Regions from separate parts of the Microbacterium sp. SORGH_AS_0969 genome, predicted to be linked through region 2. Evidence: predicted binding sites of a transcription regulator. Region 2 holds the regulator's gene; the other holds the start of a gene.
What was found. The regulator HrcA, encoded in region 2, represses chaperone genes, less so after heat shock. The targets are predictions, from matches to a motif close to TTNGCACTCGNNNNNNNCGAGTGCNAA.

Region 1: the regulator HrcA is predicted to act here: its motif matches at 6,997-7,023, upstream of groL (chaperonin GroEL).

What each region holds. Positions count from the first base shown of each region.
Region 1 covers NZ_JAUTAG010000001.1:2,646,884-2,662,011, reverse strand. The annotation lists gene QE388_RS12455 (helicase-associated domain-containing protein) at 1-749, shown strand, start outside; gene QE388_RS12450 (DNA repair helicase XPB) at 796-2,445, shown strand; gene QE388_RS12445 (response regulator transcription factor) at 2,515-3,207, shown strand; gene QE388_RS12440 (cell wall metabolism sensor histidine kinase WalK) at 3,338-5,017, shown strand; gene groL (chaperonin GroEL) at 5,339-6,958, opposite strand; gene QE388_RS12430 (cold-shock protein) at 7,129-7,332, opposite strand; gene QE388_RS12425 (LytR C-terminal domain-containing protein) at 7,467-7,946, opposite strand; gene QE388_RS12420 (DUF3263 domain-containing protein) at 8,088-8,333, opposite strand; gene QE388_RS12415 (DUF2332 domain-containing protein) at 8,343-9,329, opposite strand; gene msrB (peptide-methionine (R)-S-oxide reductase MsrB) at 9,404-9,811, shown strand; gene QE388_RS12405 (nitroreductase family protein) at 9,826-10,383, shown strand; gene QE388_RS12400 (DMT family transporter) at 10,428-11,405, opposite strand; gene QE388_RS12395 (GntR family transcriptional regulator) at 11,465-11,836, opposite strand; gene QE388_RS12390 (hypothetical protein) at 11,833-12,843, opposite strand; gene QE388_RS12385 (alpha-amylase family protein) at 12,973-14,883, shown strand; gene QE388_RS12380 (alternative tryptophan synthase beta-subunit) at 14,890-15,072, opposite strand.
Region 2 covers NZ_JAUTAG010000001.1:3,266,530-3,281,657, reverse strand. The annotation lists gene ybeY (rRNA maturation RNase YbeY) at 1-64, opposite strand, end outside; gene QE388_RS15390 (PhoH family protein) at 61-1,086, opposite strand; gene QE388_RS15385 (HIT domain-containing protein) at 1,136-1,483, opposite strand; gene QE388_RS15380 (16S rRNA (uracil(1498)-N(3))-methyltransferase) at 1,646-2,380, opposite strand; gene dnaJ (molecular chaperone DnaJ) at 2,383-3,504, opposite strand; gene hrcA (heat-inducible transcriptional repressor HrcA) at 3,580-4,620, opposite strand; gene hemW (radical SAM family heme chaperone HemW) at 4,736-5,953, opposite strand; gene QE388_RS15360 (DUF1990 family protein) at 5,953-6,597, opposite strand; gene lepA (translation elongation factor 4) at 6,611-8,470, opposite strand; gene QE388_RS15350 (alpha/beta fold hydrolase) at 8,535-9,257, shown strand; gene rpsT (30S ribosomal protein S20) at 9,376-9,636, shown strand; gene holA (DNA polymerase III subunit delta) at 10,062-11,099, opposite strand; gene QE388_RS15335 (ComEC/Rec2 family competence protein) at 11,175-13,448, opposite strand; gene QE388_RS15330 (ComEA family DNA-binding protein) at 13,469-14,086, opposite strand; gene QE388_RS15325 (DUF2087 domain-containing protein) at 14,185-14,679, shown strand; gene leuS (leucine--tRNA ligase) at 14,829-15,128, opposite strand, start outside.

The DNA of each region.
Region 1 (15,128 bases), 620 kb from region 2:
CTCCGCACCTCGATGTGCGCCTGCGGAGCATGGCGACGCGAGAATCCCGGGCACAGGCGTCGAGCTACCGGTTCAGCGCCGCGACGATCGGCGCAGCCATCACCGGCGGCGAGACGGCCGAGTCTCTGCGCGACTTCCTCACCGACCTGTCGCTCACCGGGCTGCCGCAGCCCCTGGCCTACGTGATCGAGCGGACCTCGGCGCAGCACGGACGCGTCCGTGTCTCGAGCGACCCGGAGACGCGACTGACGCGGGTCACGACGACCGACCCGACTCTTCTGCAGGCGATGGAGGTCGACCAGTCCTTGCGCTCGGTGGCACTGTCGCGCGCCGACGACGCCCTCGAGTCGCACGTCGCCGCCGACGTCGTCTTCTGGGCGCTGACCGACGCGCACTACCCCGCCGTCGCCGTCGACGAGTCCGGCGCCCCGAGGACGCTGGAGCGCGCCCGGCTGGCCGCCGACACCCCGTCGACGGATCCCCTCGAGACCTACGCGCCGCTCATCGGGCGCGTACGCGCTGGCGGTGAGGACTCGGATGCCGCCTGGCTCGAACGCGAACTCGACCAGGCGGTGCGTGCCCGCGCGATCATCGACGTGACCGTTCGCCTGCCCGACGGTTCGACGCGCGTGTTCCGTCTGGAGGCGACGGGACTGGGAGGCGGCCGACTCCGCGGCCGTGACCGGGGCGCCGACGTCGAGCGCACGCTCCCGCTCTCGCACATCGACGGGATCGCACCCGTCGAGTGACGCCGCGTGAAGCTCGACCGCCGCGACCCCGGTAGACTCGAACGCTATGGCTGACGGCCCCTTGATCGTGCAGAGCGACCGCACCGTCCTCCTCGAGGTCGCACACCCCGAGGCGGAGACGGCGCGGCATGAGCTCGCGGTCTTCGCCGAGCTCGAGCGCGCACCCGAGCACATCCACACCTATCGGATCACCCGGCTGGGGCTCTGGAACGCGCGGGCGGCCGGCCACGACGCCGACGCGATGCTCGAGACGCTCGACCGCTGGTCGCGCTTCCCGGTCCCGGCTTCGGTGAGCACCGACATCCGCGAGACCGTCAACCGCTACGGACGCCTGGTCATCGAACGCAACGACGAGAACGAGCTCGTCCTCCGCTCGACCGACCCGGCGGTGCTCGGCGAGGTCTCGCGCAACAAGCGCATCTCGCCCCTGCTCATCGGGCACCCCACGCCCGACACCTACCTGATCGACGCGTGGGCGCGAGGGCACATCAAGCAGGAGCTCCTCAAGATCGGCTGGCCCGCCGAAGACCTCGCCGGCTACACACCGGGCACCCCGCACCCGATCGATCTCGCCGAGGACGGGTGGAGCCTGCGCCCGTACCAGCGGCAGGCCGTCGACTCGTTCTCCGAGGGCGGTTCGGGTGTCGTGGTGCTCCCCTGCGGGGCGGGCAAGACCCTCGTCGGAGCGGGCGCCATGGCCGACACCCGCACGACGACCCTCATCCTGGTGACGAACACCGTGAGCGCCCGGCAGTGGCGCGACGAACTGCTCCGCCGCACGACTCTCACCCCCGACGAGATCGGCGAGTACTCGGGCCAGGTCAAAGAGATCAAGCCCGTCACGATCGCGACGTACCAGATCCTCACCGCGAAGCGGAAGGGAGAGTACGCCCACCTCGCCCTGCTCGACGCGCTCGACTGGGGTCTGGTCCTCTACGACGAGGTGCACCTTCTCCCCGCTCCCGTCTTCAAGCTCACCGCCGACCTGCAGGCGCGACGGCGCCTGGGGCTGACCGCCACGCTCGTCCGCGAGGACGGACGCGAGGGCGACGTCTTCAGCCTGATCGGCCCCAAGCGGTTCGACGCGCCGTGGAAAGAGATCGAGGCGCAGGGCTTCATCTCGCCGGCCGCGTGCTACGAGGTGCGCATCGACCTGCCCGCCGGCGAGCGGCTCGAATACGCCGCCGCGGCCGACGAAGACCGCTACCGGCTCGCCGCGACGGCTCCCGCGAAGATCGACGTCGTGCGCCGGCTCGTCGAGCGCCACCCCGACGAGCGCATCCTCGTCATCGGTCAGTACCTCGACCAGATCGATGAGCTGTCCGAGGCCCTCGACGCGCCGAAGATCACGGGGGCGACCCCCGTGGCGGAGCGCGAAGAGCTGTTCCAGGCCTTCCGCGTGGGAGAGATCTCGCTCCTCATCGTGTCGAAGGTCGCGAACTTCTCGGTCGACCTGCCCGAGGCGTCGGTCGCCATCCAGGTCTCGGGATCCTTCGGGTCGCGTCAAGAAGAGGCGCAGCGCCTCGGGCGCCTGCTGCGACCGAAGCAGTCGAACCACACGGCGAGCTTCTACACGCTCATCGCGCGCGACACGGTCGACCAGGATTTCGCGCAGAACCGCCAGCGTTTCCTCGCCGAACAGGGGTACGCGTACACGATTCTGGATGCCGACGGAATCGACGCCGCGGCCGCCTGAGACATACCAGGGTGCGGCTTTCCGTTCCATATCCAGCACTTTGCTGGGTGCAGTCACGATAATGAGGGCATGACAGCTCCTCGCATCCTCGTCGTGGACGACGAACCGAACATCCGCGATCTGCTCATCACGAGCCTGCGCTTCGCCGGTTTCCAGGTGCGAGCCGTGGCCAACGGCGCGCAGACGATCTCGGCCGTGCTCGAAGAAGAACCCGACCTCATCGTGCTCGACGTGATGCTGCCGGACATGAACGGGTTCAGTGTCACCAAGCGTCTCCGCGGCGCCGGCTACACCGCTCCGATCCTCTTCCTCACGGCCAAGGACGAGACCGAAGACAAGATCATGGGGCTGAACGCCGGAGGCGATGACTACGTCACCAAGCCGTTCAGCCTCGACGAGATCGTCGCGCGCATCCAGGCGATCCTCCGCCGCACGATGCAGGCCGACGAGGAGTCGATCATCCGCACGGGCGAGCTCACGATGGACCAGGACACGCACGACGTCAGCGTCGGCGACGTCTCGATCGACCTCAGCCCCACGGAGTTCAAGCTCCTGCGTTACCTCATGCTCAACCCCAACCGTGTGCTGTCGAAGGCGCAGATCCTCGACCACGTCTGGGAGTACGACTTCAACGGCGACGCCGGCATCGTCGAGAGCTACATCTCCTACCTCCGCCGCAAGATCGATCCGCACTCCTCGGAGCCGCTGATCCAGACCAAGCGCGGCTTCGGCTACATGCTGAAGTCGGGCAAGACCGTCTGAGCGGAGCCTCCTCCTGCACTCCGACGATGCCGTGACGCGCTGGTGGCGCCGACTGAGCCTGCGGGCCAAGGTCACCGGCGTCACTGTCACGCTCCTCGCGGTCGGGCTGTTCGCCGCCGGCATCGGCACGATGGTCTTCCTGCGCACCACGCTCGTGAACAACCTCGACGAGCAGCTGGCACAGCAGGCGGCGGGCAACATCGCGAACACCATCTTCACGACGACCAACGAAGACGGTCGGATGGTGTTCACGCCGGTCGAGAACGCCCCGCAGATCGGGTCGATGGTCGTCGTCTACAACGCCGAGGGCCAGCGCGAGGCCTTCTTCAACGGCACGTCGACGAAGGCCACGCCGCAACTGCCCGACACGTTCACGACGCCGCAGACCTACACCCAGCTCGACAAGCGCATCGACCTGGATGACCCGGTCACGGGGCAGCACTTCATCGCGCGCGTGGGTCTTTTCGAAGTACCCAACAGCGGCTCTTACACCCAGATGGTGATCCAGCCGCTCGGACCGACGGATCGGATCGTCGCGGCCTACGTCGGCATCTACGGCTTCGTCGCTCTGCTCATCCTCATAGCGAGCGCGCTGCTGACCCGCTGGCTCGTGACCCTCACGTTCCGGAGTCTGAATCAGGTCGAGACCACCGCGATGGACATCGCCGCCGGCGACTTCAGCCAACGTCTCACCGACATCGTCCCCGACACCGAGGTCGGTCGCCTCAAGACGGCGATCAACGCCATGCTCGCGCGCATCGACGGAGCGCTCGGACAGCGGGACGCCACCGTCCGGCAGATGCGCCGGTTCATCGGCGACGCGAGCCACGAGCTGCGCACTCCCCTGGTCACGATGCGCGGCTACGCCGAGCTCTACCGGATGGGTGCCATCCGCTCCGACGAGGATGTCGCCCAGTCGATGGAGCGGATCGAGAAGGAGGCGATCCGCATGGGTGCCCTCGTCGAAGACCTCCTGGCTCTCGCGCGCCTCGACGAGCGTCGCGACGTGAGCATCACCGCGATCGACCTCCGCCCCATCGCGCGCGACGCCGCCCTCGACCTGCGCGTCACCTCACCGCAGCGCGAGGTCACGGTCGACGACACGACCAGCCGCGACGAGATCGTGCTGCCCGTCATGCGCCTCGAAGTGCTGCCGCAGACGGAGACGGATGCCACCGGCCCGAACGGTCGGCGTCGGGTCGCTCCCACCACCTCGGCGATGGCGATCGCGGGTGCCACACTGTCACGGCTGCGGCGACGCGCGAAGGACACCGGCGACGGACCGGTCGTCGAGTCCCCCGCCGAGGCGTCGTCCTCGCCGACGACCGCGCCGAACTCCGTGCGTTCGTCGCCCCGCCTCGCGCCGATCGTGTTGGGCGACGAGAACAAGGTGCGACAGGTCGTGACGAACCTTCTGGGCAACGCGCGGCGGTTCACCCCCGACGACTCCCCCATCGGACTGCGCGTGGGAGTGGATGCCGATGCCGACATGGGGTGGATCGAGATCATCGACCACGGCGAAGGGGTTCCCGAGCAGATTCGCGACCAGATCTTCCAGCGGTTCTGGCGGGCGGACACCTCGCGCACGCGGGAGACGGGCGGGTCGGGTCTCGGCCTGTCGATCGTGGCATCCATCGTCGATCTTCTGCATGGAAAAGTCGAGGTCGTCGACACCCCCGGCGGAGGAGCGACCTTCCGGGTCTCCCTTCCCCTCGCCGATCGACGCGACGCGCAGGAGCACGCGCTGATCGAGACGCAGCCGCTCCAGCGTCTCCCCGAGGACTACCGGCCCGAGCCACCCACCGCGTGACCCTTCCGCGCCCCGCGCTCGCTGTCACCCGCCTGCCCTGCGCCCGGCAACACGGCGCCCCTCGCGGTGCCCGCGCCCGCCCCCCGCACCGTACCCGCGGCCTCGTCCGCTCCCCCTCGTTCCCCTCGCCACGCTGACGTGGAACGAGGGGAACGAGGACGAGCACGCTGACGTGCGCCGAATGCTCACCCTGACGCTCCCGCCGCGAGTATTCGGCGCGAGTCATCTCATCTGGGTCGCCCGCGGGTTCGGTCGCGGCCGAGAACGAGAGAACGCCCCCTCCCGAAGGAGGGGGCGTTCTCATGACGCGTCAGGCGTAGATCAGAAGTCCATGCCACCCGTCGGGTCGCCCGCGGGAGCGGCGACCTTCTCGGGCTTGTCGGCGACGACGGCCTCGGTCGTGAGGAACAGACCGGCGATCGACGCGGCGTTCTGCAGCGCGGAGCGCGTGACCTTGGCGGGGTCGATGATGCCCTGCGCGAAGAGGTCGCCGTACTCGCCGGTTGCGGCGTTGAGGCCGTGACCGACCTCGAGCTCCGCGACCTTGTTCGCGACGACACCGGGCTCGAGACCGGCGTTCAGCGCGATCTGCTTGAGCGGGGCCTCGATGGCGACCTTGACGATGTTCGCACCGGTGGCCTCGTCACCCGAGAGCTCGAGCGACGCGAACGCCGTCTTGCCCGCCTGGATGAGCGCGACGCCACCACCGGCGACGACGCCCTCTTCGACGGCGGCCTTCGCGTTGCGGACGGCGTCTTCGATGCGGTGCTTGCGCTCCTTGAGCTCGACCTCCGTGGCCGCGCCGGCCTTGATGACGGCGACGCCACCGGCGAGCTTCGCGAGGCGCTCCTGGAGCTTCTCACGGTCGTAGTCGCTGTCGGTGTTCTCGATCTCGCGGCGGATCTGGGTCACGCGACCCTCGATCAGCTCCGACTCACCGGCACCCTCGACGATCGTGGTCTCGTCCTTGGTGATGATGACCTTGCGGGCACGGCCGAGCAGGTCGACGGTCGCGTTCTCGAGCTTGAGGCCCACCTCTTCGGTGATGACCTGGCCGCCGGTGAGGATCGCGATGTCCTGGAGCTGCGCCTTGCGACGGTCGCCGAAGCCGGGGGCCTTGACGGCCGCCGACTTGAAGATGCCGCGGATCTTGTTGAGCACGAGCGTCGCGAGAGCTTCGCCCTCGACGTCCTCGGCGATGATGAGGAGCTCCTTGCCCTCCTGGATCACCTTGTCGACGATGGGCAGAAGGTCCTTGATGTTCGAGATCTTCTGGTTCGCGATCAGGATGTACGGGTCTTCGAAGACCGCCTCCTGACGCTCGGGGTCGGTGACGAAGTAGGGGTTGATGTAGCCCTTGTCGAAGCGCATGCCCTCGGTGAGCTCGAGCTCGGTGCCGAAGGTGTTCGACTCCTCGACGGTGACGACGCCTTCCTTGCCCACCTTGTCGATGGCCTCGGCGATGAGCTCGCCGATCGCGGGGTCGGCGGCCGAGATGGAGGCGGTCGCGGCGATCTGCTCCTTCGACTCGACCTCCTTCGCCGAGGCGAGAAGCTCGTCGGTGACGGCCTTGACGGCCTTCTCGATGCCCTTCTTGAGCGAGATGGGGTCGGCGCCGGCGGCGACGTTGCGCAGGCCCTCGCGAACGAGCGCCTGAGCGAGGACGGTAGCGGTGGTGGTGCCGTCACCCGCGACGTCGTCGGTCTTCTTGGCGACCTCCTTGACCAGCTCAGCGCCGATCTTCTCGTACGGGTCGTCGAGCTCGATCTCCTTGGCGATCGAGACGCCGTCGTTCGTGATCGTGGGAGCGCCCCACTTCTTCTCGAGCACGACGTTGCGACCGCGGGGGCCGAGCGTCACCTTGACGGCGTCGGCCAGCGTGTTGAGGCCGCGCTCGAGGCCGCGGCGGGCCTCCTCGTCGAAAGCGATGATCTTTGCCATAAGTGTGTCGTCCCTCCCGGACGGGTGACTTCCAGATTTTGGCACTCGACGAAAGCGAGTGCTAACTCATTCTGGCACTCGCCCCTAGGGAGTGCAAGCCGCGAGCCGTGCCGCACAGCACGACGCCGTGGCATCCGTCGAACGGATGCCACGGCGTGCGAAACGTCGTGTTAAGCCATCAGGCGAACCGACTCGGCCTGCGGTCCCTTCTGGCCGGAGCCGACGGTGAACTCGACCGCCTGCCCCTCCTCGAGAACACGGAAGCCCGACATCTCGATGTTCGAGTAGTGAACGAAAACGTCCTGGCCGTCCGTCACGGTGATGAAGCCGTAACCCTTCTCGGCGTTGAACCATTTGACGGTGCCCTGCGTCATGCGAATCTCCTGTGTTGCTGGATGACGAGGTCAACGTAAGCACGCGAAGATGCGCGGAATCGGCCGTCAGCGGCATTGTTGACGTGCGTGCACCCAACTTTTTACGCCGCGGAAACACGCGGGCCGCGAGGGCGTCAGGGGGTGGGCTGGGCCGCCGCGCGATCGAGGCCGATCACGACGATCAGCCGCTTCTCGGCACTCTCGTCGTCGGGCGTGTTCGGGTCGTCGGTGGGCTGCAGGAAGTCGCTCTGCGCGACCTCGGCCCCTCCGATGGCGTCTGCGAGCCCCCGGGCGGCCTGCTCGTCTTCCGGGCGCAGGTAATAGATGGTCGTCGTCGCGAAGTCGGTCGTGTCGGAGTCGCCGGTCTGGACCGTGTCCGCCGCCCACCCCGCCGCGATGATCTGATCGCGCAGGTTGCCGGCGAGACCTTCGTCGGACGTGCCGTTGAGCACGACGACAGAGTACGAGGGGTCGATCACCGCCGGGGTCGTGGGGACGATCGTCGGCGTCGCGACGGGCTCGGAGCCGAACGAGATGCGCCCCGAGACCACGATCGTTCCGAAGATGCCGACGGCGATGAGGACCACGGTGGCCACCGCCGCCCACAGGAACACGACCCAACCCCGGAGATGCGGGTTCTCAGCGCGGTGCGCACCGACGCGGCCGGATTCGGCGGGGAGGTCGTCGAAGCGAATCCCGAGGGAAGGTCGATCTGGCCATTGGACGATGCTACCGGTCGTTGCCTTTGCGCCCCGTCACAGGGTCGCGGCGCGGTCGAGCCGCGTGCGCGGGTCGCCGTCACGCAGACGCCGCAGACGACGAACGAGCATCGGGTCGTGCGCGAGGGCCTCGGGGCGGTCGATCACTCGCCCGAGCAGCTGGTAGTAGCGCGCGGGCGGCATGTCGAAGGCGCTGCGGATCGCCTCCTCCTTCGCACCCCCGTGCCGACGCCATTCACCCTCGAAAGCGAGGATCTCGCGGTCGCGGTCGGAAAGAGGCACGGCGCCACGCTACTGCGCGGCGGAGCGGATCCCGGGATGCCACGCCACCCACGCCCCGAGAGGATCCACGCCCCCGAGCACCTCGCCGTCGAGCGCGAGCGCGAAGCCGTCCGAGCGCACGTCCGGCGGGCTCGTCCACCCGTCGTGGAGTCCCGGTGCGTCGAGGGTGATCCAGCGTCCCGCCCGCTGTGCTGCGGCGATCACGTCGCCGCGCCGCGCGCGAGGAACGTGCGCGAGGACGCCGGGCGTCGTGACGACGAGCGTCGCCTCTCGCGGGGCGTCCGCGGCGAGCGCCGGCAGCGTGGCGGCGCCGTCACCCTCGACGAGGCGCGGAGGATCGGATGCCGCGATGTCGAGCGCGGCGACGATACGCTCGCGCCGTCCCTCCTCCCCCGGCCACACCAGTCCCGTCAGCCACGCCCGGTCCTCCGCGTCGCGGGCGTCGAGAGGGTTCAGGTCGATGCCCGCGCGCCAGACGATCTCGGGCATCCGCAGGGATGGGGCACCGTCGAGGTCGCACTCGAGAACGACCTGGCTCGGTCCGTCGACCGGGTCGAGAGCGACCACCTCCGCACCCCGGCGATAGCGGTAGGAGTAGCGATCGGGGTACAGACACAGACCCGCGCTCGCGCCGACCTCGAGCAGCGCGATCGGCCCCTCGATGAGCGAGAGCGCCGGCAGCAACGCCGCGCAGCGCTGGGGTTCGTTCGTCTGTACGCTCCGGCGATCGCAATCCGCGACGAGGGCGTCCGCGTGCGCGACCACCCACTCCGCCCAGGCGTCGACCGCGTCCGGCGCACCGAGGAGACGCGTCACGGCGAACACGAGCGGCGGCTGGCGGTGCGTCTCCGCGATGCGCGCCACGATCTCGGTCACCTCGGCGTCGGCGACGACGCGCTCCGCCCAGATCGCGTACAGCACCGACCGACCGGGAGCCTCGTCGCGCGCGAATCGGCGGTAGCGATCGACGACGGTGGTCACGGCATCCTGGTGCATCCGAGAATTCTCTCGCGCCGACCTGACCGGCGTCCGGCACGAGAGAATAGGACGTGAACGAAGGGGACCTTCCAATGACTTATGCCGTCGAAAAGTCCGACGACCAGTGGCGCGAGGAGCTCTCGCCCGAGCAGTACGCGGTGCTGCGGCAGGCGGGGACCGAGCGCGCGTGGACCGGTGAGCTCCTGGACGAGAGCCGCGCGGGCCTCTACACGTGCGCCGCGTGCGGTGCTGAGCTGTTCCAGAGCGGCACCAAGTTCGACTCGCACTGCGGGTGGCCGAGCTTCTACGAGTCGGTGCGACCCGAGGCCGTCGAGCTGCTCGAAGACAACAGCCACGGCATGCAGCGCACCGAGGTTCGCTGCGCGAACTGCGGATCGCACCTCGGCCACGTGTTCCCCGACGGCTTCGGCACGCCCACCGGCGACCGTTACTGCATGAACTCGCTGTCGCTCACCTTCACCCCGGAAACGCAGGCGTGAGCGCGCTCGAGGCGATGCGCGACCGTCGGTCGTGGTCGAAGGTCACCGATCTCGCTCCCACGAGCGTCGAGCTCGAGGCCTTCGTCGCCGCAGCCGGTCGCGTCGCCGATCACAAGTCCCTGCGCCCGTGGCGGATCATCGAGATCCGCGGGAGCGATCGCGACATCCTCGCCCGCGCATTGAACAAGGCGGACGGCAAGAAGGGTCATTCCTCCAAGCCGCGCCGCGCCCCTCTGATCCTCGCCGTCGTCGCCGACGTGTCGTCGAAGAAGATCCCCGCGTGGGAACAGGAAGCCGTGGCATCCGGAGTCGCCCACATGCTGAGCCTCGCGCTCGACGAGGCCGGCTTCGGCGTGTTCTGGCGCACCGACGACAAGACGCGCAGCAAGTCGCTGGCGAAGGCCCACGGTCTGAAGAAGGGCGAGGTCCTGCTGGGGTGGCTCTACGTCGGCGGTAAGCCGCAGCGCTCGCGTCCGGTTCGCCGGAAGACCGTGGATGCCACGAAGCACATCTCGCGACTGCCCGGGGCCAAATCCGGGAAGAAGGCGAAGGGCGAAGCCGCCGCTCTCTGAGATCCTCCCGCGTGACGCCGCCGGTGACGTGGTCGCCGGCGGCGTCAGCGTGTGCGGCGGCGCCACGGGACCGTCGCGACCGCGACACCCAGGAGGGCGGTTCCCGCGGCGAGAAGGGCGATCGGTGTCGAGGGGGCCGCGGGCGCCGGCCAGAACGCGTCGAGCACGACCGACGTGCTCAGCAGACCCGTGACGGAGCCGAGTCCGAGCAGGAGCACTCCGGTGCGTCGCACGATCTGCGCCGAGAGGAAGATGTAGACGACGCCGATCGTCCCGCCGAGGTACAGCCACGGATCGGTCGGGAGAGCGCGAGGCGGGCCGGCGAATCCGATGTGGATGGCGGCAGCGGCGATCAGCACGATCGTGCCACCGAGGAAGTTCACGAGGGTCGCCGTGAGAGGACTGTCGACGCGCACTCGCAGTCGCCCGTTGGTGCCCTGTTGCCACGACACTCCGGCTCCGGCGACGACGGGGATGAGGATCATCCAGAGCGGCACGCTGCCGACCGCTCCGTCTGCGAGACAGACGCCGACCCCCGCGATCGCCAGGAGGGCGCCGATCAGGCGGGGGCGGGTCACCGCCACCACGCCGGCCGGACCGTAGCCGGCCCGATCGAGCGCGAGTCCCCCGCTGGTCTGGCCCGCGACGAACCCGACGGTGAACAGGGCGACCCCGATCGCCCCGACGGTCAGCCCCTGGCTCGCGACGGTGAAAGCGCCAGCGGCTCCGCCCAGCAGCATCCACACCGGTATCGATCGCGCTCGCACCCCCGCGAGCAGACGACCGATCCCGCGCCGCCCGGCAGGAAGCACCAGGGCGATCGCCAAGACCACGACGAGCCCGGAGCCGAACGAGACGGCTCCCGCGAGGACGCCGTCGTTCAGCGCCGCGCCCAGGCTGCCGTTCACCCGCGTCTGCACCGCGGTCATCGCCCCCACCGCGACGGCGCCACCCACGGCGGCGACGATCGACCCGCGCTGCGCCATGGTGCTCTCCTCGCGGCCGCTCGCCGTGAGGGCCATCGTCGATCGTACGACGCCTCACGCGCCGCCACGGGAGCCGACGGTGCTCGTCGCCTCGCTCAGCGGGCGTGCGCGTCGTTCCACATCACCCGGAGCACGTCGGCGAGGGTGTCGACCGCGACCCCCTCGGCGACGGCCGCGTCGACGAGGGTGCGAAGCTGCCGGGTCAGGTCGGCCGGCAGCGGAGCGACACCCGGCGCGACGCGCGTCCCCGATCCCACCCGGCTGACGATGAGGCCCTCGTGCTCGAGAGCCCGGTACGCCTTCTGCACGGTGCCGGGCGCGACACCGAAGTCGGCGGCGGCCTGCCGGACGGTGGGCAGCTTCTCCCCCGCTCCGAGCCGGCCCGACAGGATCAGACCGCGGAAGAAGCGGTGCAGATCGATGGGAGCGGTGACGTTCTCGGGTCGCGTGCGCGTGGCATCCGTCATGCCGGTACCTCCACCGGCGAAGCGGAGCGCCGCGGTCGGGCGCGGACGAGACCGATGGCGCGGACGACCAGCAGGGCCAGGAGCATGCAGCCTGCGATCTGCAGGAACGGTGCCACGAACCCTCCGGCGAGGATCAGATCGGCGTGCGGGAGCGAGACGTCGTGGCGCGCCTCGGCACCCGAATCCGTCATGACGATCATGGTCGTGACCGCACCCGAACGCGCCATGTGCAGCAGCCCGCCGAGCGCGATGAGCACCACACCGAGAGCGAGCGTGACGACGTCACGCGCCGCATCGGATCGGCCGGAGCGTTCCAGGTCGAGCCGGACACGGTCCGAGAACGGACGCACGGCGTTCCGGTGCAGGGCGAACACGACGGCGGCGGCGAGCGCGACCACTCCCGCGAGCAACGGGATGCCATAGGCCCAACCGGGGAAGACGGTCACGATGGGTGGCGCCTCGACGTTGGGCACGTCCAGGGCCACGTGAGCGGCGACGCCCGGGTCGAGAGCAGTGGACATCTGACCGAACACGACGACGATGCACGAGGTGACGAGCATCAGCGCGACGAGGATCCGGATGCCGCGGCGGGAGCCGAACGTCGTCCAGGTGCGCCGGCCCGCCGATGTCGCGTCGACGGCGCGCCGCGGCGCCTTCGTCCGCAGGAGTGCACCCCAGACCACCATCCCCGCCGCAGCCGCGATCGGCGCGACCGCGAACCGCCACCACGACACGGTGGCCGACATGTCGAGAACGTAGCCGCGCAACGCGATGTCGACGACCCAGACGACCCCGACGACGAGCGCGATCGCGCCGACCGCGACCCGCTCCCCACGGAGGATGCTTCGCCCCGTCGAGCTCCCGCGCCGTACCCGCACCACGACGAGAGCGAGCGCGATGCCGAGCGCGGCACAGACCACGGGCGACGACAGCAGCCCCCAGACGATCTCCCACGGGGACGCCCGCAGGATCCGATTCCACACGTTCCACACATTCTCGGGGCTCACGGCAACCACCTTTCGTGCCACATTCTTAGCACACTCTGTACCACTATCGCGACACAATTTGCGAGAGGGCGCAGGAAAGGCCTTCGAGACGCCCGGACAGCCACGTCGATGTCGACGTCACCCTCACGCATGCGTCAGGCTGTCCCCGTGACCCAGCTCCGCCCCGGCCCCCATGACGTATCGCGCATTCTCCGAGACCTGACTGCGTCGTCGGGCACCGATCGCGAATTCCTCGCTCACGCCGAACTGCATCTGCCCCGTCTGCACGAGCTGTTCGTCCGGCTCTACGGCGAGCGAACCGACGGCCTCGAGCGCTTGGCGTCCCTCGTCGACCTCGCCCACCGCTCTTGGGCGGAGCGACCCGCGGACCTCCGCGCTCTCGACCGCGCGCGCGACGGCGAGCCCGATTGGTTCGAGAGCGAGAGCATGCTCGGCGGCGTCTGCTACGTCGACCGGTATGCGGGCGGACTCAGTGGCATCCGGGATCAGATCCCGTACTTCCGCGAGCTGGGGCTGACCTACCTGCACCTCATGCCGCTGTTCGAGAGCCCCGAAGGCAACAGCGACGGCGGTTACGCGGTGTCGAGCTACCGACGCGTGAACCCCGCACTGGGAACGATGGAGGAGCTTGCCGCGCTCGCCGCGGACCTGCTCCGCGCGGGCATCTCTCTCGTGGTCGACTTCATCTTCAACCACACGAGCAACGAGCACGAGTGGGCGCAGAAGGCCGTCGCCGGCGAGGCCGGTTACGAGGACTTCTACCTGATCTTCCCCGACCGCGAGATGCCCGACGCCTACGAGCAGACGACGCGCGAGATCTTCCCCGACGACCACTCCGGGTCGTTCGTGCAGCTCGATGACGGCCGGTGGATCTGGGCCACGTTCTACCACTTCCAGTGGGACCTGAACTACGCCAACCCCGCCGTCTTCGAGGCGATGGCCGGCGAGATGCTCTTCCTCGCGAACCAGGGCGTCGAGATCCTCCGGATGGATGCCGTGGCCTTCATCTGGAAGCGACTCGGAACGACGTGCGAGTCACTGCCGGAGGCGCACCTGCTCCTGCAGGCGTTCAACGCGGTGCTGCGGATGGCCGCTCCCGGCCTGCTGTTCAAGTCGGAGGCGATCGTGCACCCCGACGAGGTCGTGTCGTACATCTCCCCCGACGAATGCCAGATCTCCTACAACCCCCTGCAGATGGCCCTCACCTGGGAGGCCCTGGCCACCCGGGACGGTCGCCTGCTGCAGCAGGCGCTCGAGCGTCGGCACGCCCTCCCCGAGGGCACCGCGTGGGTCAACTACGTACGCAGCCACGACGACATCGGCTGGACCTTCGCCGACGAGGATGCCGCCGAGCTCGGCATCGACGGCTACCCGCACCGCCGCTTCCTCAACGATTTCTACGTCGGTCGAGCGGACGGGACCTTCGCCCGCGGGGTGCCGTTCCAGGAGAACCCGCGCACCGGCGACGCCCGCGTCACCGGCACCACGGCATCCCTCGCGGGAATCGAAGCGGGCGACGCCGGCGGCGAAGATCGTGTGATCCTCGCGCACGCCCTCGCGCTGTCGACCGGGGGCATCCCCCTGCTGTACCTCGGCGACGAGGTCGCTCAGCTGAACGATTACGGCTACCGCGACCGCCCCGACGAAGCTGGAGACAGCCGCTGGGTGCACCGCCCCTTCCGTCCGGTGCAGGGCTACGCCGACCGAATGGATGCCGGAACCCCGGCGGGTCGGGTCTTCGCTCGACTGACGCGCCTCATCGACGTGCGTCGGGCGACGCCGGAGTTCGCGGGCAACGAGCTCATCCCCTTCGACGCGCACCACGATTCGGTGGTCGGCTTCCTGCGCCCGGGGGCTGCGGGCAGTTCGGTTCTCGTTCTGGCAAACGTGGGCGATCACGCCGTCCACATCGCCCCCCTGACCCTGTCGGGACTCGCCCCCGACGCCGTGGACCTCGTCGAGGGGGTCAAGGTCTCGCTCCGGCCCGGCCGCACGCTTTCCGCGCACGGGGTCGCCTGGCTGCGGGTCGCGCTGCGCTGAGGCGCCTCAGCCGGTGTACCAGCTCAGCGAGACCTCGCGCACGTCGAAGAATCCGCGCCGGGCACGCACGAGCGTGAATCCCTCCGCGCTCAGGGCCCGGGCGTACTCTCGCGTGAGGCGCTCGTGCTTCACTTCCTGCCAGCCTGCGGGGTAGCGGTAGGCGTGGGTGACGACGCGTGGGCGAGCCATGAGAGTCCTCCTCATGTGCAGGATGCCACCGCCGCCGGCCCGTGAGGCATCGACGA
Region 2 (15,128 bases):
TCAGACGCAGCAGGACCTGCTCGTCGATCTCGTAGCCGGATTCGTTATTGATCTCGATCGTCATGAACGGTTTCGTCTCGGGAGGTGATCGCGGGGACCCGCGGCACGGGGGCCGCGTCGCTCCGCACGGTTGGCGAACTCGGTGGCTTCGTCGCGCTCGCGTCGAGCGACGAGGCGCTTCTCGTCGTACTCGCTGTACGCGTCGACGATGCGACCGACGAGCGTGTGACGAACGACGTCGTCGCTCGTCAGGTACGCGAAGTGGATGTCGTCGATGTTGCTCAGCACTCGCGTGACCAGGCGGAGACCCGACGCCCCCTGCGGGAGGTCGATCTGCGTGATGTCGCCCGTCACGACCATGCGTGTGCCGAACCCGAGACGCGTAAGGAACATCTTCATCTGCTCGGGCGTGGTGTTCTGGGCCTCGTCGAGCACGACGAACGAATCGTTCAGCGTCCGCCCGCGCATGTACGCCAGGGGCGCGACCTCGATGGTTCCCGTCGCCATGAGCTTGGGGACGATGTCGGGGTCCATCATCTCGTTGAGAGCGTCGTAGAGCGGCCGGAGGTACGGATCGATCTTGTCGGTCAGGGTGCCGGGCAGGAAGCCCAGACGCTCCCCCGCCTCGACGGCCGGGCGGGTGAGGATGATGCGGCTGACCTCTTTGCGCTGCAGCGCCTGCACGGCCTTCGCCATCGCGAGGTAGGTCTTGCCCGTCCCGGCGGGACCGATGCCGAACACGATGGTGTTCTCTTCGATCGCGTCGACGTAGGCCTTCTGCCCGGCGGTCTTCGGGCGGATGACCTTGCCGCGCGACGACAGGATCGCCTCGCCCATCACCTCGGACGGACGGGGACCGCCGTCGGAGCGCAGCATGCGGTTCGAACTCGACACGTCGGCCGGGTCGAGCCCCTGGCCGGAGCGCGTCATCGCGAGCAGCTCGTCGACGAGGCCGCGCGCCGCGCGCACGGCGCCCGGAGCCCCGGACAGCGTGACCTCGTTGCCGCGCACGTGCACGTCGACGTCGGGGTGCTCTTTCTCGACCACGCGCAGGAGACGATCCTGCGGGCCGAGGAGTTGCACCATGGCGACGCCATCGACCTCGATGCGGTCGACGACGTGTTCTTCGGGGGAATCAGCCACCCAGGCTCTTTTCGTTCAGGCCGCCCGCGAGGACGTGGGCGTGCACATGGAAGACGGTCTGACCGGCACCCTCGCCGGTGTTGAAGATGAGACGGAAATCTCCGTCGGCGTGCTCGGCGGCCACCGTGTTGGCCAGCCCGATGACTTCGCTCAGGAGGTCGGGGTCGCCCGCCGCGAGCTCGACCACGTTCCGGTATTCGGCGGTCTTCGGGATGACGAGCAGATGCACCGGCGCCTGCGGAGCGATATCGCGGATCGCGAAGACGTTCTCCGTCTCGGCCACGATCTCGGCCGGGATCTCGCCCTGCAGGATGCGCGTGAAAACGGAGGGTTCGCTCATGGCATCCAGTCTATCGACGGCCTCCGACACCGGGGCGGACCGATCCCACCTCCCCACGGCGCGCGACCGGCTTCCGGCGTTTGGGGCGCATTTCACCGTTTGGGGCGTGAACTACCGCGCCCCAAACGGAAGAACGCGCCCCAAACCAGGGACGCGCCCCGCTCACCAGCGACCGTGCGCCGCCGAGAGCACCGAGATCGCCGCGGCCCCCGCGGTGGAGGTGCGCAAGACCGTGTCGCCGAGCCGCACGAGCCGTGCGCCGGCGTCCGCGAGCGCCGAGAGCTCCTCGGGGGCAATCCCGCCCTCGGGGCCGACCACGAGCACGACGTCGCGACCGTCCGACGCCTCCGTCGCGGCGGCGGTGAGGCGAGCGGATGCCGACGGCTCGAGCACCAGCACCTGCGACGTCGCGGCGAGCCGGACGAGATCCGCTGTGCGCGCCACGCCCTCGACCTCGGGGATCCAGGCGCGATGCGCCTGCTTCGCGGCCTCACGCACAATGGTCCGCCAGCGGGCGAGGCCCTTTTCGGCCTTGGCATCCCAGCGCGACACGCTCCGAGAGGCCTGCCAGGGCACGATGGCGTCGACGCCGAGTTCGGTGGCCGCCTGGACCGCGAGCTCGTCGCGGTCGCCCTTGGCGAGCGCCTGGACGAGGACGAAGCGCGGACTCGGCGCGGGCACCTCGTCGCGGCCGGTGACCCGGACGTCGACCTGCTTCGGCGACGCCCCGGTCACGAGGCCCGAGAGCCACGTCCCCCGCCCATCCCCCAGCGTCACGGCTTCGTCGACGCGCACCCGACGCACCGCGGCCGCGTGGTGCGCCTCAGAGCCGGTGAGTTCGACGATGTCACCGAGCTGAGCGGATGCCGCCTCGTCGGTGACGAAATGCAGAGCCACGGTCAGTGCCGGAAACGATCGCGGAACTTCGCGAACATGCCCTGCTGGTGCTCGGCCAGGCGGGGCTTCGGGGCCCTCGTCCGCTTCGCGAACTCCTCGATGAGGGCGCGCTCCTTGTGATCGAGGCGCGTCGGGGTGACCACCTGCACGCCCACCTTGAGGTCGCCGCGCTGGCTTCCGCGCAGCGGGGTGATGCCGCGGTTCTTGATCGTCAGCACGTCGCCCGACTGGACGCCGGGACGCACTTCGAGGTCGACGGTCCCGTCGAGCGACTCGATCGTCGTGGTCGTGCCGAGGATGGCGTCCGGCATCGAGACCTCAAGCGTGGCGAGCAGGTCGTCACCCTCGCGGCTGAAGGCCTCGTGCGCCTCGACGGTGACCTCGATGTACAGGTCGCCGTTGGGGCCGCCGGCGGGACCCACCTCGCCCGAGCCCGGGAGCTGCAGACGCAGACCCGATTCGACGCCGGCGGGGATGTCGACGGAGACGGTGCGGCGCGCGCGAACGCGTCCCTGGCCCTGGCAGGTGTTGCACGGGTAGGGAATGGTCGTGCCGTGACCCTGGCAGACGTTGCAGGGCTGGCTGGTGACGACATTGCCGAGGAGGCTGCGGACCGTGCGCTGCACGTGGCCCGAGCCGTGGCAGATGTCGCACGTGACCTCGCTCGTGCCCGGAGCCGTGCACGCGCCCTGGCACGTCTCGCACAGCACGGCGGTGTCGACCTCGAGGTCGCGATGCACGCCGAACACGACATCGCCGAGGCTGAGGGTCACGCGCACGAGCGCGTCCTGACCGCGCTCACGCCGTGAACGGGGCCTCGGCCCGCGGCCCCCGCCGCCCTGAGCTCCGCCGAAGAAGGTCTCGAAGATGTCGCTGAAACCGCCGAAGCCGCCCGCTCCCCCGCCGCCGAAGGGGTTCTGGTCGCCGCCCATGTCGTAGCGACGGCGCTGCTCGGGGTCGCTGAGCACGTCGTAAGCGTGCGTGACGAGCTTGAAGCGCTCGGACGCGTCTTCTCCGGGGTTCACGTCGGGGTGCAGTTGGCGCGCCAGGCGTCGGTACGCCTTCTTGATGTCTTCGGGGCTGGCGTCGCGCTCGACGCCCAGGACCTCGTAGTGGTCAGCCACAGTCGCCTTCCTGCCCGCTTGCGCGGGATCGTTCTCGGTGGGGTGCTCGTCGCGGGGGGTTCGTCGCGCTCGTCGTCAGCGGGAACTGTCGTCGTCTTCGAGCATCCGGGTCAGATAGTGCGCGACGGCGCGGACCGCCGCGAGGTTGGAGGAGTAGTCCATGCGGGTGGGGCCGAGCAGACCCACCCGCGCGCCGCCGGCGGAGCCGTCGTACCGGCTCGCGAGGACGGACGCCTCGATGAGACCGAACGGCTCGTTCTCGCGGCCGATGCTGGCCGAGAGGCCCTTGTCGTCCGCGACCATCTCGCTCATGAGGCGCAGGAGCGTCACCTGCTCCTCGATGGCCTCGAGCAGCGGGTAGATGCTGCCACGGAAGTCCTGCTCGCGCTTGGCGAGGGTCGCCGCTCCCGCCATCACGAGGCGATCCTGGCGGAACTCCTCGAGCTCTTCGCCCACCACGCGCAGTACCGCGTCGGCGATCGCGTCGATGGCGACGCCCGGGCGCGGTCCGTCGGCGAGGGCGTCGGCCACTCGCTGGACGCTGTCGGCGACGCTCCGCCCGACCAGCACGGCACCCACCCGCGCGCGCAGCTGCACGATCTCGGGCTCGGCGGGTTCGGCCGGGACGAGCGCGATCCGCTGCGAGACGCGCCCGGTGTCGGTGACGAGGATGACGAGCACGCGCGGCCCGCCGAGCGCGACGAGCTCGACGTGAGTGACGTTCGCCCGCGCGAACGACGGGTACTGCACGATCGCGACCTGACCGGTCAACTGCGTCAGTGCGCGCACCGTCCGCGCGAGCAGGTCGTCGAGGTCGCCCGCCTGGTCGAGGAACGAGGTGATCGCGCTGCGCTGGGCACTCGAGAGCGGGCGCAGCTCGGCGAGGTGGTCGACGAAGACCCGATACCCCTTGTCCGTGGGGACGCGGCCCGAGGAGGTGTGCGGCGCGACGATGAGCTCTTCGTCTTCGAGCAGCGCCATGTCGTTGCGGATGGTCGCGGCCGACACCCCGAACGCGTGACGATCGACGATGGCCTTGCTGCCGACCGGCTCGCGTGTGTCGACGTAGTCCTGCACGATCGCGCGGAGCACCTGAAGGCCGCGTTCCGACACCATGAGCTGCTCCTCCCGTTTGGCACTCCGAAGTCGTGAGTGCCAATTCTACGGGATCGGCGCGCGTCGTCGCCGGGGGCTCGCGGATGCCGTGGACTCGGCCCGACTGCGGGCAGCGTCAGGCGGTGAGGGCCCGTACGACGGCATCCGCGAGGAGGCGCCCGCGCCGGGTGAGGACGATGCGCCCGCGCACGGCATCCGGACCCTCGACGAGACCGTCGGCGATGAGGGAGGCCACGGCCTTGCGGCCCTCGCCGTGCAGCTCCGACACCGCCAGACCCTCGCGGATCCGGCTGCGCAGCAGCACAGATTCGAGACGCCGAGCCGTTTCGTCGGGCCGCTCTCGCGCAGCGGCGGGCGACTCGTCGGCGGCCAGACGCTGCGCGTACGCGGCCGGGTGCTTGACGTTCCACCAGCGGAGTCCCGCGACGTGGCTGTGGGCACCGGGGCCGAAGCCCCACCAGTCGGTCCCCCGCCAGTACGCGAGATTGTGCCGCGAACGGTGGGCGACGCCCCGCGACCAGTTCGACACCTCGTACCAGTCGTACCCGGCGGCGGCGAGCACCTCGTCGGCGAGCTCGTACATGTCGGCCTGCAGGTCGTCATCCGGCATGGCGACCGCGCCCGAGCGGATCTGTCGCACGAGCTTCGTGCCGTCTTCGACGATGAGAGCGTAGGCCGAGATGTGGTCGGGCTCGAGGACCGAGGCCGCTTCGAGCGATGCGCGCCAATCGTCGAGAGACTCCCCCGGTGCGCCGTAGATGAGGTCGAGCGAGACATCGAGGCCGGCTCGGCGGGCGGACGCGACTGCGGTCGCGACATTCGCGGGGTCGTGCGTCCGGTCAAGAGCCGCCAGGACGTGCGGTCGAGCCGACTGCATTCCGACCGACACGCGGGTCACTCCGGCGGCCGCCAGCGTCTCCATCACGGCATCGTCGACCGTGTCGGGGTTGGCCTCCACGGTGATCTCGGCGCCGTCGGTGATGCCGAACTCAGTCCGTACCGCGTCGAGCATCCGCGCGAGGTCGCCGGGCGGCAGCAGGGTCGGCGTGCCTCCCCCGAAGAACACCGTGGATGCCATGCGGCGGGGGCCCGCGGCATCCATCACCCTGCCCGCCAGGCGCACCTCGGCCGCGAGTGTGTCGGCGAAGTCGTCTTGCCGCGCTCCGCGGAGCTCGCTCGCGGTGTAGGTGTTGAAGTCGCAGTATCCGCAGCGAACGCGGCAGAACGGCACGTGCAGGTAGACGCCGAAGTCCGTCGTCGGATCGATCGTCAGGTCGTCGGGCAATCGCCCATCGGCGGGAGCGGGGTCTCCGAGGGGAAGGGGTCCGCCCATCAGGACGTGTACAGCGGAGAGATCGCGCGCAGGTACTGCGTGAAGAGCGCCCGCCGACGGCGGCGGAGGCGGCTCGTGAACAGACGGTACGAGGGCACGGTCGGCCGGTCGAACGCGCGGACCACGAACCACACCTCGTCGTTGTCGCGCCACTCGACGATGAAAAGCTCCTCGCCGCTCACGTTCGAGTGCCCGACGGTGCCGAGGATGAAGCCGACGCGCCGGGGCTCTTCGAAGACCGAGATGACGCGCAGCTCGGCGTCGGCGCGGTGCCCGTCGACCTTGCCGTGCAGGCGTACTCCCGTACCGGGGCTGACGAACGGCGTGCCGTCGGCGGCGAAGCGCTGCTCGGGCTCGAGGCTGCTCGGAGCGATGGGTGCCCCGTCGGCGTCGAACCCCACGCCGGAGTATCCGCCTCCGGATGCCGGACGCACATCGCTGATGCTCAGATCGCCCGAACGCAGCGGAGCCCACGACAGCAGCAGTTCGCTGGCCGCGGCGAAGCGCTCCTCGCCGCTGCCGATCCGCCACGCGTCTTCGGCGGGGACCGAGTGCTCCGGCGGGTACTGCATCAGGTCGTGCGCCTGGGTGGCGCCGACGGCGGCGTAGTCGACCGTGTCATCGGTGAAGTTCTGCCGACGCATGATGCCTCCCGTTCTACTTCTTGGCCTCGACGTCTCCCGACAGGGCGGCGATGAACGCCTCCTGCGGCACCTCGACCCGGCCCACCATCTTCATGCGCTTCTTGCCCTCTTTCTGCTTTTCGAGGAGCTTGCGCTTTCGGGTGATGTCACCGCCGTAGCACTTGGCGAGGACGTCTTTACGGATGGCGCGGATCGTCTCGCGCGCGATGATGCGCGCGCCGATCGCGGCCTGGATGGGCACCTCGAACTGCTGGCGCGGGATGAGCTTGCGCAGGCGCTCGGCCATGAGAGTGCCGTACGCGTAGGCCTTCTCGCGGTGGACGATCGAGCTGAACGCGTCGACCTTCTCGCCCTGGAGCAGGATGTCGACCTTCACGAGGTCGGCGGTCTGCTGACCGGCCGGTTCGTAGTCGAGGCTCGCGTAGCCCTGCGTGCGGGACTTGAGGTGATCGAAGAAGTCGAACACGATCTCGCCGAGGGGCATGTGGTAGCGCAGCTCGACGCGGTCTTCGCTGAGGTACTCCATACCGAGCAGGGTTCCGCGGCGCGACTGGCAGAGCTCCATGACCGTGCCGACGTAGTCCTTCGGGAGCAGGATGCCGACCTTGACGATCGGCTCCGACACCGAGGCCACGCGACCGTCGGGGTACTCGCTGGGGTTCGTGACGGAGACCGTGTCGCCGGTGTCGGTGGTCACCTCGTACGTGACCGAGGGAGCCGTGGTGATGAGGTCGAGACCGAACTCGCGCGAGAGGCGCTCGGTGATGATCTCGAGGTGCAGCAGGCCGAGGAATCCGCAGCGGAACCCGAAGCCGAGGGCGACCGAGGTCTCGGGCTCGTACTGCAGCGAGGCGTCCGAGAGTTTCAGCTTGTCGAGCGCTTCGCGCAGCTCCGCGTAGTCACTGCCGTCGATCGGGTAGATGCCCGAGAACACCATGGGCTTCGGGTCGGTGTAGCCGGCCAGGGCTTCGGTCGCGGGCTTGCGCTGGTTGGTGATCGTGTCGCCGACCTTCGACTGGCGGACGTCCTTCACACCCGTGATGAGGTAGCCCACCTCGCCCACCCCGAGACCCTTGGTCGGGATCGGCTCGGGGCTCGAGACACCGATCTCGAGGAGTTCGTGTGTCGCCGTGGTCGACATCATCTGGATGCGCTCGCGCGGCGACAGGGCACCGTCGACCATGCGGACGTAGGTGACGACGCCGCGGTACGCGTCGTAGACGGAGTCGAAGATCATCGCGCGAGCGGGTGCGTCGGCCTTGCCGACCGGTGCCGGGATCTTCTCGACGATGAGGTCGAGGAGGTCCTCGACGCCCATGCCGGTCTTGCCGCTCACGCGCAGCACGTCTTCGGGCTTGCCGCCGATGAGTCCGGCCAGCTCGGCCGCGTACTTGTCGGGGTCGGCCGCCGGGAGATCGATCTTGTTCAGCACCGGGATGATCGTCAGATCGTTCTCGAGCGCGAGGTAGAGGTTGGCGAGCGTCTGGGCCTCGATGCCCTGCGCCGCGTCGACGAGCAGGATCGCGCCCTCGCACGCGGCGAGCGAGCGACTGACCTCGTAGGTGAAGTCGACGTGCCCGGGCGTGTCGATCATGTTCAGGGCGAACGTCTGCTCGGGTCCCTGAGCCTGTCGAAGGGCCCACGGCATCCGGACCGCTTGCGACTTGATCGTGATGCCGCGCTCGCGCTCGATGTCCATGCGGTCGAGATACTGCGCGCGCATGTCGCGGTCGGCGACGACGCCGGTGATCTGCAGCATGCGGTCGGCCAACGTCGACTTGCCGTGGTCGATGTGAGCGATGATGCAGAAGTTGCGGATCTGCTCCGGCGGGGTGGCAGACGGCTCGAGGGGCTTCAGGGCGCGCGGTGACATGTTCCGTCGATTCTACGGGGGCGCGCCGACGTCGCTGTCCGCGGTCGCTTTTACAGTGGATGCCATGACGGTCCAGGTCGTGCTCGTGCACGGCATCCGCACGTCGGCGACGATGTGGCGGGCGCAGGTCGAACACCTCGAGAATCGGGGGAATCCCGTGACGGCCGTCGACCTGCCGGGGCACGGCACCCGGCGCGGCGAAGAGTTCACGCTCGACGAGGCGTTCGCCACGATCGATCGGGCGGTTCAGGATGCCGCGACCCGCGGCCCCGTGCTGCTCGTCGGGCATTCGATGGGCGGGCTGCTCTCCATCGAGTACGTCGGGCGGGAGGACCCTCCCCCGGTTGCAGCGTTCATCGCGGCATCCTGCACCTCGATCCCCCGCGGTGTGGGGCTCGCGGCGTACCGCTTCCTCGCGCGACGGTTCGACAGCCTCCCGGACCGGGGTCTCGGTCTCACCAACCGGGTGCTCGATCGGACGCTGCCGCCCGAGACCCGGCCTGACTTCGGCGCGGGCGGGTACGCCTTCGACGCGCAGGACACGGCCCTGGCGTCTCTGTCGGTGCTCGACCTGTTGGCATCCGTCCGGCGGATCCAGGTTCCGCTGTGGTTCATCAACGGGCAGTGGGATCAGCTGCGCGTGAACGAGAAGCTGTTCGTCTCGCTCGCTCCGCACGCGGAGCTGATCGTCGTGCCGCGGACCACGCACCTCGTGACGGCGATGCGGCCGCGGGTGTTCAACGCGCTGCTGGAGGTGGCGCTCACCACGATCGAGGCGTCGACCTGATAAGCTTGGCCCTTGGCTTGCGTGTGGGGTTTTTCCCGACCTCCACGACCGCCGGTGCAGCGTCCCTCTACCGCTCGCCCGGCACTTCCAACACTCACTCAAACGAAAGACCGTCGACGTGGCGAACATCAAGTCGCAGATCAAGCGCAACAAGACCAACGAGAAGGCGCGCGAGCGCAACAAGGCCGTCAAGAGCGAGCTGAAGACGCACGTGCGTCGCACCCGTGAGGCCGTCCTGGCCGGTGACAAGGAAGCCGCCGAGAAGGCGCTCGCCACCGCGACCAAGAAGCTCGACAAGGCCGTGAGCAAGGGTGTCATCCACCAGAACCAGGCCGCGAACCGCAAGTCGGCCATCGCGAAGTCGGTCGCCGCTCTCTGAGCCGCCGTACCTCGACAGCCCGTCCCGCATCGCGCGGGGCGGGCTTCGTCGTTTTCGGGGGGGGGCGTTCGTGGCTGCGGCTTCGCGGCTGCGCGGCGGCCCGTGTTCTCCGGCGGCCTCCCGCGGCGGTGGCGTGGGCTTCGTGTGCTCCACGGAGGATCTGGGACCAGCGGAGGAGGTTGATCGCCGGGTGGTCCTCCGCTCGTCCCTGCCCCTCCCCTCGTCACTTCGGCGGCGTGCGCGTCATCGAGGCCGCGCGGCCTGGAGCGCTCCCGGAGGTGCGTGGGCTCGCGTGCCCGGCGGAGGATCTGGGACCAGCGGAGGGCGCCGATCGCACGGCGGTCCTCCGCTCGTCCCTGCCCCTCCGCTCGTCACTTCCGGGGCGTTCGCGAGAGCGCGCAGCTCGCTGGAGGCGGTGAGGGAACTCAGCTGCCGTACGGCGCGCGCGTGGCGATCACGGTGATCATGCGCTCGAGGGCGAAGACGGCGTCGCGGGAGGCGCCCTTGACCTCCGCGTCGGCGCGGGCTGTTGCGTGGATCGCGCGGCCGAGGCTCGAGGCGGTCCACCCGACGAGGTCGCGCCGAGCGCGGTCGACCTGCCAGTCCTTCATTCCGAGTCGCTGAGCGAGCTGCGAGGACGACTCGCGTGTGCCCGCCACGCGTGCCATGGTGCGGAGCTTCATGGCGACCGCGGCGACGAGGGGTACCGGGTCGGCTCCGGATGCCAGGGCGTGGCGCAGCGCGAGCAGCGCGGGGCCGTACTGCCCGGCGATCGCCGTGTCGGCGACGGTGAACGCGGAGGTCTCGACGCGACCGCCGTAGTACCGCTCGACCGTGCGCTCGTCGATGTCACCGGGCACGTCGGCGATGAGCTGTTGGCACGCGGCCGCGAGTTCGGTGAGATCGTCCGCGAAAGCGGACACGAGTGCCCGCAGAGCCACCGGCGCGATGCGCTTGTTCGCGGTCTTGAACTCGCCGACGGCGAAGTCGAAGCGGTCGGAGTCGCGTTTGATGGCCGGGCAGGCGATCTCGATACCGCCGCCCTGACCCGCGCGGATGGCGTCGAGCAGCTTCTTCCCTCGGACACTCGCACCGGTGTGCCGCAGCACGACCGTCGCGCCGTCCTGCGGCTGTGCCAGGTAGGAGATCGCCTCGCTCAGGAAGGTGTCGCTGCACTTCTCGACACCGCCGACGCGGACGAGACGAGGCTCGCCGAACAGTGAGGGCGAGGTGACGGCCAGCAGGGTGCCGGCGGCGTAGTCGTCGGCGCGCACGTCGGTGACTTCGAGCGTCGGGTCTTCGCTCTTGAGGAAATCGCGGATGCCGGCGGTCGCCCGCTCCGCGCACACCTCCTCGGGACCGGAGACGAGAACGACCGGCGCCGGCTGAGGCGTTCGCCACGACACCTGCGGGATGGCCGTTTTGGCCTTCGCCGGAGCGGAGCGTCGGGGAGCCGGGGTCACCCTCCCAGCCTACCGAGGGGGTCCGACATCTCGGCGCCAGGGGGCTGGCCGGCCGAAGTGGGCTCACGGCAGCGTTCAGCCTGGCGGCCGCGCCCGCCACAGCACGAGGCTCCCGTCGTCCATGCTCACCGCGAGATCACCATCGGTGTCCGTGCGTCCCACCGCCACCCCCAGGGCGGACAACGTCGAGAGCAGAGTTGCGGTGGGGTGTCCATAACGGTTCTCCGCTCCCACGCCGATGAGTCCGATCTCTGGGTGCAGGCGGCGGTAGAGCTCGGGGTCCTGGTCGGCGCTGCCGTGGTGCGACACCTTGACGACCTCCACTCGTGGAACCTCGATTCGGCGCATGAGAGCGGCTTGGGCGTCGGTACCGAGATCGCCGAGCAGCACCGTGCGCGGGAAGTCGGGGCCGACCACGTCGAGGGCGACGCTTGCACCGTTGCCGGGCTCGTCTCGAGGCGTGGGGCCGAGCGCCTGCCACCGCGTCTCCCCCACGGTGCCCGTCATCCCGGTCGAGGCCTGCGTCAACCGTGCCCCGCCCGCCGCGAAGCGGTCGAGCAGACGCTGATCCTCGGGAACGTCGACGGGCCCGTGGACGACGAGATCCGCGTGACCGATCACCGACGCCGATCCACCGATGTGGTCGAGATCGAAGTGGGTGAGCACGACGAGGTCGAGGTGGTCGATCCCGAAGGTGTCGAGACACTCCCTCAGCCGCTCGGGTTCCGGGCCCGTATCCACCAGAGCCACGGCGCTTCCGGACCGCCACAGCGTCGCGTCGCCCTGGCCCACGTCGCACATGGCCACATCCCACGTGGTCGGCACCGTGAGCGGGCCGGCGATCGTCCGCACGGTCGCGTTCCCCGCACACAGGCCGACGGTGAGCGCGACGATCGCGGTCGCGATCGCCGTCACGCGCGGACCCCGCGCCGGTCGGATGATGGCGACGACGATCGCGAAGCTGATCGCGGCCAGCAGAGCCGCCCCGAAGGCACCGTCGGGCCAGGGCAGATTCTGCGCGCGGATCGCACTGGTCGTGTGCGCGACTGCGGCGATCCAGGCCGCGGGTACCCATGCCAGCGCCGAAAGACCGTCCCGCAGCCAGGGAAAGGGCGCGATGCACGCAAGGACCCCCGCGATGGTCGCCGGGGCGGCCGCGGGGTCGGCGACGAGATTCGCCGCGACGCCGAGCACGGGCACGTGGGGGTCGATCAGCACGATGAGGGGGCCGCACGCGAGCTGAGCCGCCGTCGGCACCGCGAGAGCGAGAGCGAGGGCGCGTGGCATCCATCGCTCCAGGCCCCGCGCGAGCGGACGAGCGAGGAGAAGCAGGGCTGCGGTCGCCGCAGCCGACAGGGCGAAGCCGAGCGACGTCGACAGCCACGGGTCGGTGATCAGCAGCACGGTCACGGCGGCCGAGAGAACCGCCACCCCCACCGCGGGGCGGCCCAGCGCCACGGCGAGCAGGGCGATCGCGGCCATGGCCGCCGCGCGCACCACGCTGGGTTCAGGCGTGACCAGCAGGACGAATCCCGCGAGGACCCCCGTCGCCCCGACCACCCGCAGCCAGCGCGGCGCGCCCAGCGCCGCCAGCACCATGAAGGCTGCGCCGACGACGAGGGCGCAGTTCGCACCGGAAACGGCCGTGAGGTGCGACAGTGACGAAGCCTTCATCGCCGCATCGGTCGCGGCATCCAGACTCGAGGTATCGCCCACCGCGAGGCCGGGTACGAGGCCGGCTCCGGGCTGCGGCAGCCCGCGCGTCGAGTCGACCAGCCCATCGCGCAGCGCCTCGAAGCCGGCCCACACGCCCTCCGGCGGTGGGGCGCGCGTCACCTCCTGCGCGCGCAGCACGAGAACGGCCCGCTCCCCCGGCTTCGCGGGAATCGCTCGTCCGGTGAGGCGGATCTCGCTGCCCAGACCGGATGCCGAGACGGCCGCTCGCCCGGGCGGATCCACGCCGACGCGGGTCGGGATCTCGCCGGTCACCGTCACGGCCCCGGCGCTCACCCGCGACGCGACCGCGTCGAACCACGCTCCCCCATCGGCGGAGCCGGACACGTGTCCGACCACGGTGAGATCGACCTCGAGCTGACGGCCGCCCTCGACCTGAAGGGCCGCGATCTGGGCGCGCACCGGTCCCATCGCCGCGACACTGCCCGCTGCGGCGGCCGCGCAGGCGAGCGCGACGGCGGCGATGCCGAGCGTCGGATGCCGAAACCGCGCGAACGTCACCGCGCTGACGACCGCCGCGACGGCCGCGGCGACGGCGAGCACCGCGAGATCCGGGGCGGATGTCGCGAGGCCCGCCGCGGTCCAGGTGGTGAGAGCGACGATGGTCGGGCGCATCGCTCGCCGCTGGAGGGGATTCACACGCGCACCAGATCGCGGATCCCGTCGAGCATCTTCTCTCCGATCCCTGGAACGGACCCGAGGTCGTCGACGCTCGTGAAGCGGCCGTTCTCCTTGCGCCACGCGATGATTCGGTCGGCGATCGCCGGTCCCACACGCGGCAGCGTGTCGAGCTGCTCGCGCGTCGCGGTGTTCAGGTCGATCAGGCCCCCCGCCGCTGTTCCGGGGGTCGCGCCCGTGGCGTCGTCCGACGTCGCTCCCACCATCGGAACCACGATCTGCTCCCCATCGGCGACAGCGCGGGCGAGGTTGACCCCGGCCCGCTCCGCGTTCTCCGCGAATCCGCCGGCGAGGGCGATGGCATCCGCGACCCGATCGCCCGCCTCGAGCCGGTAAAGCCCCGGGGACCGCACGGCGCCCGCGACGTGCACGTAGAGTCCCGCTTCGGGTGGGCCCGCCACCGTGACGCTCGGGGACGACGCGACGGACACGACCTGCGTGCCCGACGCCCCGCGCACCATGCCGATCCCGATGGTCACGGCGAACGCGAGCAGGACGAGCACGATGACGGCGCCGATCCCGAGCCGTCGACGCGCGCTGAGCGCGTCGCCAGCGGGGTCGGAAGTCGCGGTCACTCGGACACCCTAGGAAGGGCCGCGACTCGTCCGCCGCCCCGCACGTGTCATCCGTGGACGGATCCGACGATGCGCGGGATGGGGAGGAGAATCACCCCATGCACGAAAACGCGTGGCGCGCAATCTTGGCCGCCCTCGCCGACGATCGCGCGCGCGAGGTCTACGCCCGCATCGTCCTCGACCAGCCCGTCGACGAGTGCCTCGCGGCGATTCCCGCGAAGAAAGCGCACCGCATCGTCGAGGCGCTCACGGCCGCGGGACTCGTCGCGCGCACGCCCGACGGATTCGAACCTGTCACGAGTGTCTTCGCGCAGGCCCTCGCCTCCGCGGGCAGCCCGCCCCGCCGCGAAGGCGTCGATCGCTTTCTCGAGGGTGGCCGCCTCGTCAGCATGCCCGCTCGCGCGGCCGACCGGCGAGCCGTCCTCGAGCACCTGGCGACGCGGCTGCTCACGGCCGACGAGACGATCACGGAGGCCGAGATCAACGCGCGGCTCGCCGAGGTCACGGGTGACGTCGCCGGCCTCCGCCGCGCTCTCGTCGACGAAGGTCTCCTCGCCCGCACCGCGGACGGCTCTTCCTACTCCCGCACGTGAAAACGACGGGTGCCGGCGTCCGGCCCGGAGGCTTCGACAGGCTCAGCCTCCTCGCGCGGGCCGAGTGACCTCGCTTCCTCGGCAGAACGGCGGATGCCACGCCCCACCGCTTCGCAAAGCGTCAGGGACGTGGCATCCGGAGTCGACGATCACTTCGTCGAGAAGCTGACCACCTTCGGGGGCCGCACGACCGCGCGCACGATCTCACGGTCGCCGAGCGCCCGGCGCACCTTCTCGTCGCCGCGGGCGAGCTTCTCGAGCTCGTCGGCGCCGATCTTGGCCGAGACCTCGAGGGTGCCGCGGACCTTACCGTCGATCTGCACGACCGCCGTGACCGAGTCCTCCACAAGGAGCGTCGGGTCGGCCTGGCGCCAGGTCGCGAGTCCCACGAAGCCGTCGTAGCCGAGCGTCTGCCACATCTCCTCCGCGGTGTGCGGGGCGAAGAGGTC